2 regions of the Thauera sp. ZXT1-4 genome follow, and region 2 is predicted to be linked to the other one. Evidence: riboswitches for the same ligand, from Rfam matches in the RefSeq annotation. Region 2 holds a riboswitch; the other holds the start of a gene.
What was found. A riboswitch is a leader RNA that binds a small molecule or an ion and turns the genes downstream of it on or off. The one in region 2 is predicted to bind S-adenosylhomocysteine.
Positions count from the first base shown of each region.

Region 1 (4,208 bases), on a different contig from region 2:
AGCAGCAGGCTCTCGGTCAGCTCGAGCTTGAGGCGTCCGCGCGGGATGTTTGCGTGGCGTACGACGCTGGACACCATGTCGGCGAAGCCCTCGTGGCGGAACTGGCGGGCGCTGACGTTGACGGCGATCTCGATCGGCGGCAGACGTGGATCGCTCGCCCATGCGGCCAGTTGCGCGCATGCGGTTTCCAGCACCCAGGCGCCGAGCGCGATGATGAGGCCGCTTTCTTCCGCGATGGGGATGAACTCGGCAGGCGAGATGGGGCCGCGCTGGGGATGCGTCCAGCGTAGCAGCGCCTCGGCGCCGACGATCCGGCCGGAAGCGTCGACCTGGGGCTGGTAGTGCAGCGCGAGACTCCTGCCCGGCAGTGCCGCCCGTAGCTCGGTTTCGAGCTGGGTACGTTCGGAGAGCGCCTGCTCCATCTCGGGGCCGAAGAAATGCATGCAATTCCGGCCAGTCGCCTTGCTCCGATACATGGCCATGTCGGCATGCTTGAGCAGTGCATCGGCGCTGTCGGGGGCGCTACCGAACAGGGTCACGCCGATGCTGGCGGAGATCCGCGTCTCGAAATGGCCCGAGCGGTACGCATGCTCCACGGCGAGCAGGATCTTGTGCCCGATGGCCTCGGCTTGCGCCCGTGCTTCCTCGGGGTCCGTGCCCAGGTCCTCGAGCACCACGACGAACTCATCCCCGCCCAGACGTGCCACGGTGTCGCACTTGCGTGTGCTGCGGGCGAGGCGCTCCGCGATCTCGCGCAGCAGTTCGTCGCCGTGGTCGTGGCCCAGGGTGTCGTTCAGGGTCTTGAAGTTGTCGAGGTCGAGCAGCAATAGTGCGCAGTGCGTGCCCCGACGTTGGCTGCTCGAGATGGCGTGATTCACCCGGTCCATCATCAGGCGCCGGTTGGGCAGATGGGTCAGCGGGTCGTAGTAGGCGAGCGCGTGGATGCGATGCTCCGCTGTGCGCAGCTCCTCAACCTGGGCTTGCAGACGGATCGACTGCTGGTCGAGTGAAGCCTGGTTGTTGGCGAGCCGGGCACGCATGTCGCCAAGGACGCGATCGAGTTGTGCGATCTCTTCGATGTGCGTGGATAGCGGGGGTGTCGGCGAAAAGTCCAGTTTGCCGATACGCTTGCCGGTGGCGGCGAGTGCTTCGAGCGGTGCGGCGATGCGGCGCGAAACGCGCTGCGCCACGGCCGCAGCAAGGATCATCAGCACGGTGAGGGCGAGTGCCGTGCCGAGCAGCACGCGTGACCAGGGCGCAGCGAACTCGGCGGCGGGCGCCAGGGTGAGCACCCACAGGCGCTGTTCTCCAAGACGATGCTCGTGCATGGCGGCGAGCCATGACTCGCCGCCACTGTCGATGCGCCGCTCCGAGTACGCGGTGCGTCCGGCTTGCCGCCACGCGACCAGCGCCTTGTTCACGCTGTCTAGACCGAGTGCACTCGCCGGCAGGAGCAGGCTGCCGAGCCATTCGTCCGAGGAAACGTCCTCGGGGCGCCGGGGCAGGCCGAGCACCCGCTCGTCGCTGGTGAGGATCAGGGCCAGCCCGCTCTGTCCGACGCGCGCCTGCTGCGTGGAGATCGACAGGTCGCGCAGCATGATGTCCAGGCCGAGGACCGCCTGCGTCCCGTCGCCAAGCTGGAAGCGCCGCGAGGTGGTCACCCCCGGGTCTCCCGTGGTGAAGAAAGTGTAGGGGGTTGTCCAGTGCGCCGCGCCGTCCGCGTTCGATTTCGCGCCGATGTACCAGGGGCGGGTGCGGGCATCGTAGTCGAAGCGCTCCAGCGCCTCGCTGCGCTCGCCTTCCGGCGTCTCTTCGATGATCAGGTGCATGTCGCCCCAGTTCGCCCGATTCGTGACCCGGCTGCGCCAGCTGCCATCCGGCAGGCGGATCAGCACCCAGCCCCTGCCGTCTTCGGTGCCGAGCACGACCGAGCTGAGGTTCGGAACATGGGTCAGCAACGCCTTGAAGCGACGCTCGATCTTGAGCGGGTCGTCGAGTTCGGGCGGCAGATCCGCGATCCAGCTCGTCGACGGTGCGAGCAGGGCGGCAGGGAGCGCAACCGTCTGCTGCAGGGCATTGCGCACGCCATCGGCCACCCGGGTGAATTCCTTGGAGGCGAGGGTGTCGTGCAGGGGCTGCAGGCCGAAGATCGCGAACCCGAGCGCAAGCGCTACCACCGCGCTGCCGACGAGCATCATCAGGCGGGTGAAGAGGACGCTGCGAAGTGTGGTGCGTTGCTGCATCTCGAGGATGGGTGTTCCGGGTGCGGTCGTGGCGCTCTATGCTGCCAGTTGAGCGTAGTGTGGTGTGTGACATTCGTCATTGCGGACGGCAGAACGAACAGTGCGGATCCGCGCTGACAGCGTGCCCGTGCGGTGGTGACGCTCGTCCGGACGAGGCCTGGGGCGTCTCCGTGTGGCGAGATTTCCTCGCCATTCTGCCTTGGCAGCGTTTTGCGCAGGGACTAGAATCCAAAGCTTGCCGAGGAGCGCTGCGACCCACCGAACCTGTGCGGGCCAGGCTCGGCAACCGATCAACGGCGCTCACAAACCTTCAGCCGGTTTGTGGCGCCGTTCGCTTTTGTGCGTGGCGTTGCCCGGCGACCGTCGAACGACCGAGGACCCAGCCATGCAATCCGATCGCAGTACCGAACTTCGCCAGCTTCTCGCCGACCGCATCCTGATCCTCGACGGCGCGATGGGCACCATGATCCAGCAGGAGAAGCTGGGCGAGGCGGACTACCGCGGCGATCGCTTCCTCGACCACCCGAAAGACCTCAAGGGCAACAACGACCTGCTGGTGCTCACGCGCCCGGACGTGATCGTCGGCATCCACCGCGCCTATCTCGAGGCCGGCGCGGACATCATCGAGACCAACACCTTCAACGCCACCCGCGTGTCGCAGGCGGAGTACGGGCTCGAGGCGCTGGCCTACGAACTCAACGTCGAGGGCGCGCGCCTGGTGCGCGAGCTGTGCGACGAGTACACCGCGAAGAACCCCGCCAAGCCGCGCTACTGTGCCGGCGTGCTCGGGCCGACCTCGCGCACGCTGTCGATCTCGCCGGATGTGAACGATCCCGGCTTCCGCAACATCAGCTTCGATGCGCTGGCCGACGACTACTACGACTCGGCCAAGGCCCTGCTCGAAGGCGGCGCCGACATCCTGCTGATCGAGACGGTGTTCGACACGCTCAACGCCAAGGCCGCGGTGTTCGCGATCGAGAAGCTGTTCGACGAGATTGAGAAAAGCGGCGGCCAGCGCGTGCCGGTGATGATCTCTGGGACCATCACCGATGCCTCCGGCCGAACGCTGTCGGGCCAGACCGCGGAGGCGTTCTGGAATTCACTCAGCCACGCGCAGCCGATCAGCTTCGGCCTCAACTGCGCGCTCGGCGCCGACCAGCTGCGCCAGTACGTCGAGGAACTGTCCAACGCCTGCGACACCCACGTGTCCGCCCACCCCAACGCCGGCCTGCCCAACCCGCTGTCGCCTACCGGCTACGACGAGACGCCCGAGCATCTCGCCGGCCAGATCCGCGAGTGGGCGCAGAGTGGCTTGGTGAACATCGTCGGCGGCTGCTGCGGCACCACGCCGGCGCACATCGCGGCGATCGCCGAAGCCGTTGCGGGCCTCGCGCCGCGCGTCGTGCCCACCATCGAGAAGAAGCTGCGCCTGTCGGGCCTCGAGCCCTTCAACGTCGGCGGCGACGCGCTGTTCGTCAATGTGGGCGAGCGCACCAACGTCACTGGTTCCAAGGCCTTCGCGCGCATGATCCTCGAGGGCCGCTTCGACGACGCGCTCGCGGTGGCGCGCCAGCAGGTCGAGAACGGCGCCCAGGTCATCGACATCAACATGGACGAGGCGATGCTCGATTCGGTCGCCGCCATGGAGCGGTTCTGCAAGCTCATCGCTACCGAGCCCGACATCTCGCGCGTGCCGATCATGCTCGACTCGTCGAAGTGGTCGGTGATCGAGACCGGCCTCAAGTGCATCCAGGGCAAGGGCGTGGTCAACTCGATCTCGATGAAGGAAGGCGAGGCCGAGTTCCTGCGCCAGGCCCGCCTCGCGCGCCGCTACGGCGCGGCGGTGATCGTGATGGCCTTCGACGAGCAGGGCCAGGCCGATACCTTCCGCCGCAAGACCGAGATCTGCGAGCGCGCCTACAAGCTGCTCACCAAGCCGGTGGCCGAAGGCGGCGCCGGCTTCCC
Region 1 is NZ_JBQWSN020000006.1:63,687-67,894, forward strand. Features, by position in the region: gene ACUH78_RS06890 (bifunctional diguanylate cyclase/phosphodiesterase) at 1-2,243, opposite strand, end outside; S-adenosyl-L-homocysteine riboswitch at 2,478-2,552, shown strand; gene metH (methionine synthase) at 2,629-4,208, shown strand, end outside.
Region 1: linked by a shared signal. The riboswitch ahead of metH (methionine synthase) and the one ahead of ahcY (adenosylhomocysteinase) in region 2 are both predicted to bind S-adenosylhomocysteine.

Region 2 (4,208 bases):
CGATGCTCTCGACGCGCTGAGCAATATCGGAGCTGGCCTGACGCTGTTCGCCAAGGGCGGCGTTGATCGACCCGACCACCTCCCGCACCTCGACCGCGCCGCCCTCCAAAGCAGCCACAGCGGCGCGCGCGCGCTCGGCGTTCTCGGCGCCGCGCTCTGCCAGTTGGCGCCCCTCCTCCATCGTCCCCACGGCTTGACGGGCATTGGCCTGAACGCGCTCGATCATGGCATTGATCTCGTGTGTCGACTGGCGGGTACGCTCGGCGAGCTTGCGCACCTCGTCCGCCACGACGGCAAAACCACGTCCCTGCTCACCCGCGCGCGCCGCCTCGATCGCGGCATTGAGCGCCAGCAGATTGGTCTGGTCAGCAATGTCCTGAATGACCTGCGCGATGTTGGAGATGCTCTCCGCACTGATGCCGAGGTCCGCCACCACCGCGGCTGACGCGGTCATGCGTTGCTCCACCAGGCCGATGGTTTCGACCGCCTGGTTGATCACCTTCACGCTGTCGTGCATCTGAGCTTCGGAGTTGCCGCTGAGGCGGTCAGCGTCGTTCGCATGTTCAGCGACGACCGAGATGCTGGTGCTCAGTTCCTCGATCGAAGCCGCGATCGCCTGCGCCGCGTCGGTCTGCGCCAGGGTAGCGGTTGCCACCTTCTCCTCGTTGTTGCGCAGCGCGTCCGCCGCGGCGACGAGCCGCCCGGCGTCCGCGCGAATCCCCCGAATGATGGTTTGCAGTCCGCCCTGCATGTCCTGCATCGCGGCCAGCAGGCTGCGCCCGTCGCCGCCGCGGATCTCGACACGCTGCTGAAGATCCCCGTCCGCGATACGCTGCGCCACCTCCGCCGCGTAGGCGGGCTCGCCGCCCAGGCGGGACAGCACATTGCGCGTCACCAGCACCGAAGCCACCACGCACACCAGCAGCGCAAAAGCGCCCAGCCCGAGAACGACGAGCCGACTGCGCTCCAGTGCCTGTGCCGAATCCGATCGCATTCCGGCGGTCAGCTTTTCGAGATGCGCGATCTGCTTCATCAGCTCGCCGCGGATCTCGCGCCAGGCCGGCGTCTCGCTGCGCACCAGCACCTCGCGTGCAGCCTGCAGGTCCTCGGCGCGCACCCTTTCGATCACCTGCGCCTGCAGCGGCGCCCAGCGCTGGACGATCTCCTGCATGCGTGCGGCCGAGGCCGCACCCCCCTCGAGGACGTGTCCGCGCGCGACGATCTGCGCCAGCATCCCGTCGAACTGGTGCTTGGCCTGATCGAAGTTCTCGTAGGCCTTGGGGTTACCGGGATCGAGCAGGATATTGCGCAAGGCTTGGCCCATCTGCAGGCCTTGCGCATAGGTGCGCGTGACATCACGCTCAACGGCGAGCTCGGTCTCGATGAAGCCGGACAGGCGCTCGCCCGCAAGCTGCATCTGCCACAGCGCGCCGCCCAGGGCGAGCAGGAAAAGGCCGCAGGTCGAAGCGGCCAGCAATACGAGCTGGGATCTTACGGACAGGGTCTTGGAAGCCATCTTCGTTCTCGTGCGTGCAGTCAGGGGGTCGGCCCGGCTTCATCGCCCCGGCCGTCATAAGCGTATCCTGATGAGGATATCGGCAAGGCAACGAAAGCCTTTAGGCACGATGTCACATCCCGGGGGCCGTCCGGCACGGAGCGCCACCACCTCATCGATCACCACCTCATCGTCTCTTCCTGCACCGTCTCTTCCATCACGGTCCACGCGGACATCCATCGGATATAATGACGCGCTACCGAGGAGCGCTGCGAGGCGCCCGCCGGCTTTGCCGGCTGTGGCCCCCAGGCTCGGACCCCGCCGCCCGGCGGGTTGCAGTACAACGGCGCTCACCTGCTAATCGTCTCAACCCCTGCCGGGTCCGGGATGTCGGGTGAGCCGCCTGCAGCGCCATGCTGCCCTCCCCCGTCCCGCCCGGCCATAGCATGGAGCTTTTCATGAACGCTGTGGCTGACACCCGTTTCACCGATTTCGTCGTCGCTGACCTGTCGCTCGCCGACTGGGGCCGCAAGGAAATCCGCATTGCCGAAACCGAGATGCCCGGCCTGATGGCGATCCGCGAGGAATACGCCGCCAGCCAGCCGCTCAAGGGCGCGCGCATCACCGGTTCGCTGCACATGACCATCCAGACCGCGGTGCTGATCGAGACGCTGACCGCGCTCGGCGCCCAGGTGCGCTGGGCCTCGTGCAACATCTTCTCGACCCAGGACCACGCCGCCGCGGCCATCGCCGCCGACGGCATCCCGGTGTTCGCGGTCAAGGGCGAGTCGCTGACCGACTACTGGGACTACACCCACCGCATCTTCGAATGGAAGGACGGTGGCTACTCCAACATGATCCTCGACGACGGCGGCGACGCCACGCTGCTGCTGCACCTGGGCGCACGCGCCGAGCAGGACCTTTCCGTGCTTGCCAAGCCGGGCTCGGAAGAGGAAACCGTGCTCTTCGCCGCGATCAAGGCCAAGCTGGCGCAGGACCCGACCTGGTACTCGACCCGCCTGGCGCAGATCAAGGGCGTGACCGAGGAAACCACCACCGGCGTGCACCGCCTGTACCAGATGCACGCGCGCGGCGAACTCAAGTTCCCGGCGATCAACGTCAACGATTCGGTGACCAAGTCCAAGTTCGACAACCTGTACGGCTGCCGCGAATCCCTGGTCGACGGCATCAAGCGCGCCACCGACGTGATGGTGGCAGGCAAGATCGCCGTGGTGTGCGGCTACGGCGACGTAGGCAAGGGCTCGGCCCAGGCGTTGCGTGCGCTGTCGGCCCAGGTGTGGGTGACCGAGATCGACCCGATCTGCGCGCTACAGGCCGCGATGGAAGGCTACCGCGTAGTGACCATGGAGTACGCCGCCGACAAGGCCGACATCTTCGTCACCGCCACCGGCAACTACCATGTCATCACCCACGACCACATGGCGAAGATGCGTGACCAGGCCATTGTCTGCAACATCGGCCACTTCGACAACGAGATCGACGTCGCCAGCGTCGAGGGCTATCAGTGGGAGGAGATAAAGCCGCAGGTGGATCACATCATCTTCCCCGATGGCAAACGCATCATCCTGCTCGCCAAGGGCCGCCTGGTGAACCTCGGCTGCGCCACCGGGCACCCGAGCTACGTGATGTCGAGCTCCTTCGCCAACCAGACGATCGCGCAGATCGAACTCTTCACCCGCACGGCGGACTATCCTGTAGGCGTCTACACGCTGCCCAAGCACCTGGACGAGAAGGTCGCCCGCCTGCAGCTGAAGAAGCTCAACGTGCAGCTCACCGAGCTCACCGACGCGCAGGCGGCCTACATCGGCGTACCGAAGCAGGGCCCGTACAAGACCGACCAGTACCGCTACTGATGCCGCGCCGGCGCCGCGGGCAGAGCCTCTCCGGGCCGCCCGCCCGCGGCGCGCAACGAGGAGGATCAGCATGCCGTACCCGAGGGTTCGCAACACCCGGGTGGAGGACATCCCCGCCCTGATCGCGCTGCAGGCGCGTGTCTACCCGACCATCCCGCCATGGAGCCAGCGCAAGCTGCGCGAGCAACTCGACGTGTTTCCGCAGGGCCAGATCGTGGTCGAGACCGACGACGGCGTGGCCGGCTGCGCGAGTTCGCTGATCGTGCTGTGGGACGATTGGGCCGAGTCCCACACCTGGCGCGAGATCACCGGCGCCGGCACCTTCGATCAGCACAACCCGGACGGCCGCACGCTGTATGGCGCCGAGGTCTTCGTCGACCCCGAGGTGCGCGGCCTGGGGCTTGGTCATCTGCTCTACGAGGGCAGGCGCAACCTGTGCCGGGCCATGAACCTCAAACGCATCATCGCCTGTGGCCGGCTGCCGGGCTACGCCGCACACGCCGACGCGATGAGCCCCGAGTTCTACGCGCAGAAGGTGGTGTGGGGCGACTTCACCGACCCGGTGCTGAGCTTCCAGTTGCGCGAGGGCTTCTCGTACTGCGGCGTGATCCCCGACTACCTGCCCGAGGACGTCGAGTCGCATGGCAACGCCTCGCTGATCGTTTGGCTCAACCCCGACTACGACCCCACCCGGCCCACCGAAATCAAGGAGGATATCCACCCATGATCGTACGTATCGCCGCCGTTCAATACCTGCTGCGCTCCATCCACGACTGGGCGGGCTTCGAGAACCAGGTGCGCTTCATCATGAAGGCCGCGGGCGACTACAAGCCCCAGTT
Region 2 is NZ_JBQWSN020000004.1:168,234-172,441, forward strand. Features, by position in the region: gene ACUH78_RS05385 (methyl-accepting chemotaxis protein) at 1-1,516, opposite strand, end outside; S-adenosyl-L-homocysteine riboswitch at 1,750-1,854, shown strand; gene ahcY (adenosylhomocysteinase) at 1,954-3,369, shown strand; gene ACUH78_RS05395 (GNAT family N-acetyltransferase) at 3,440-4,096, shown strand; gene ACUH78_RS05400 (carbon-nitrogen hydrolase family protein) at 4,093-4,208, shown strand, end outside.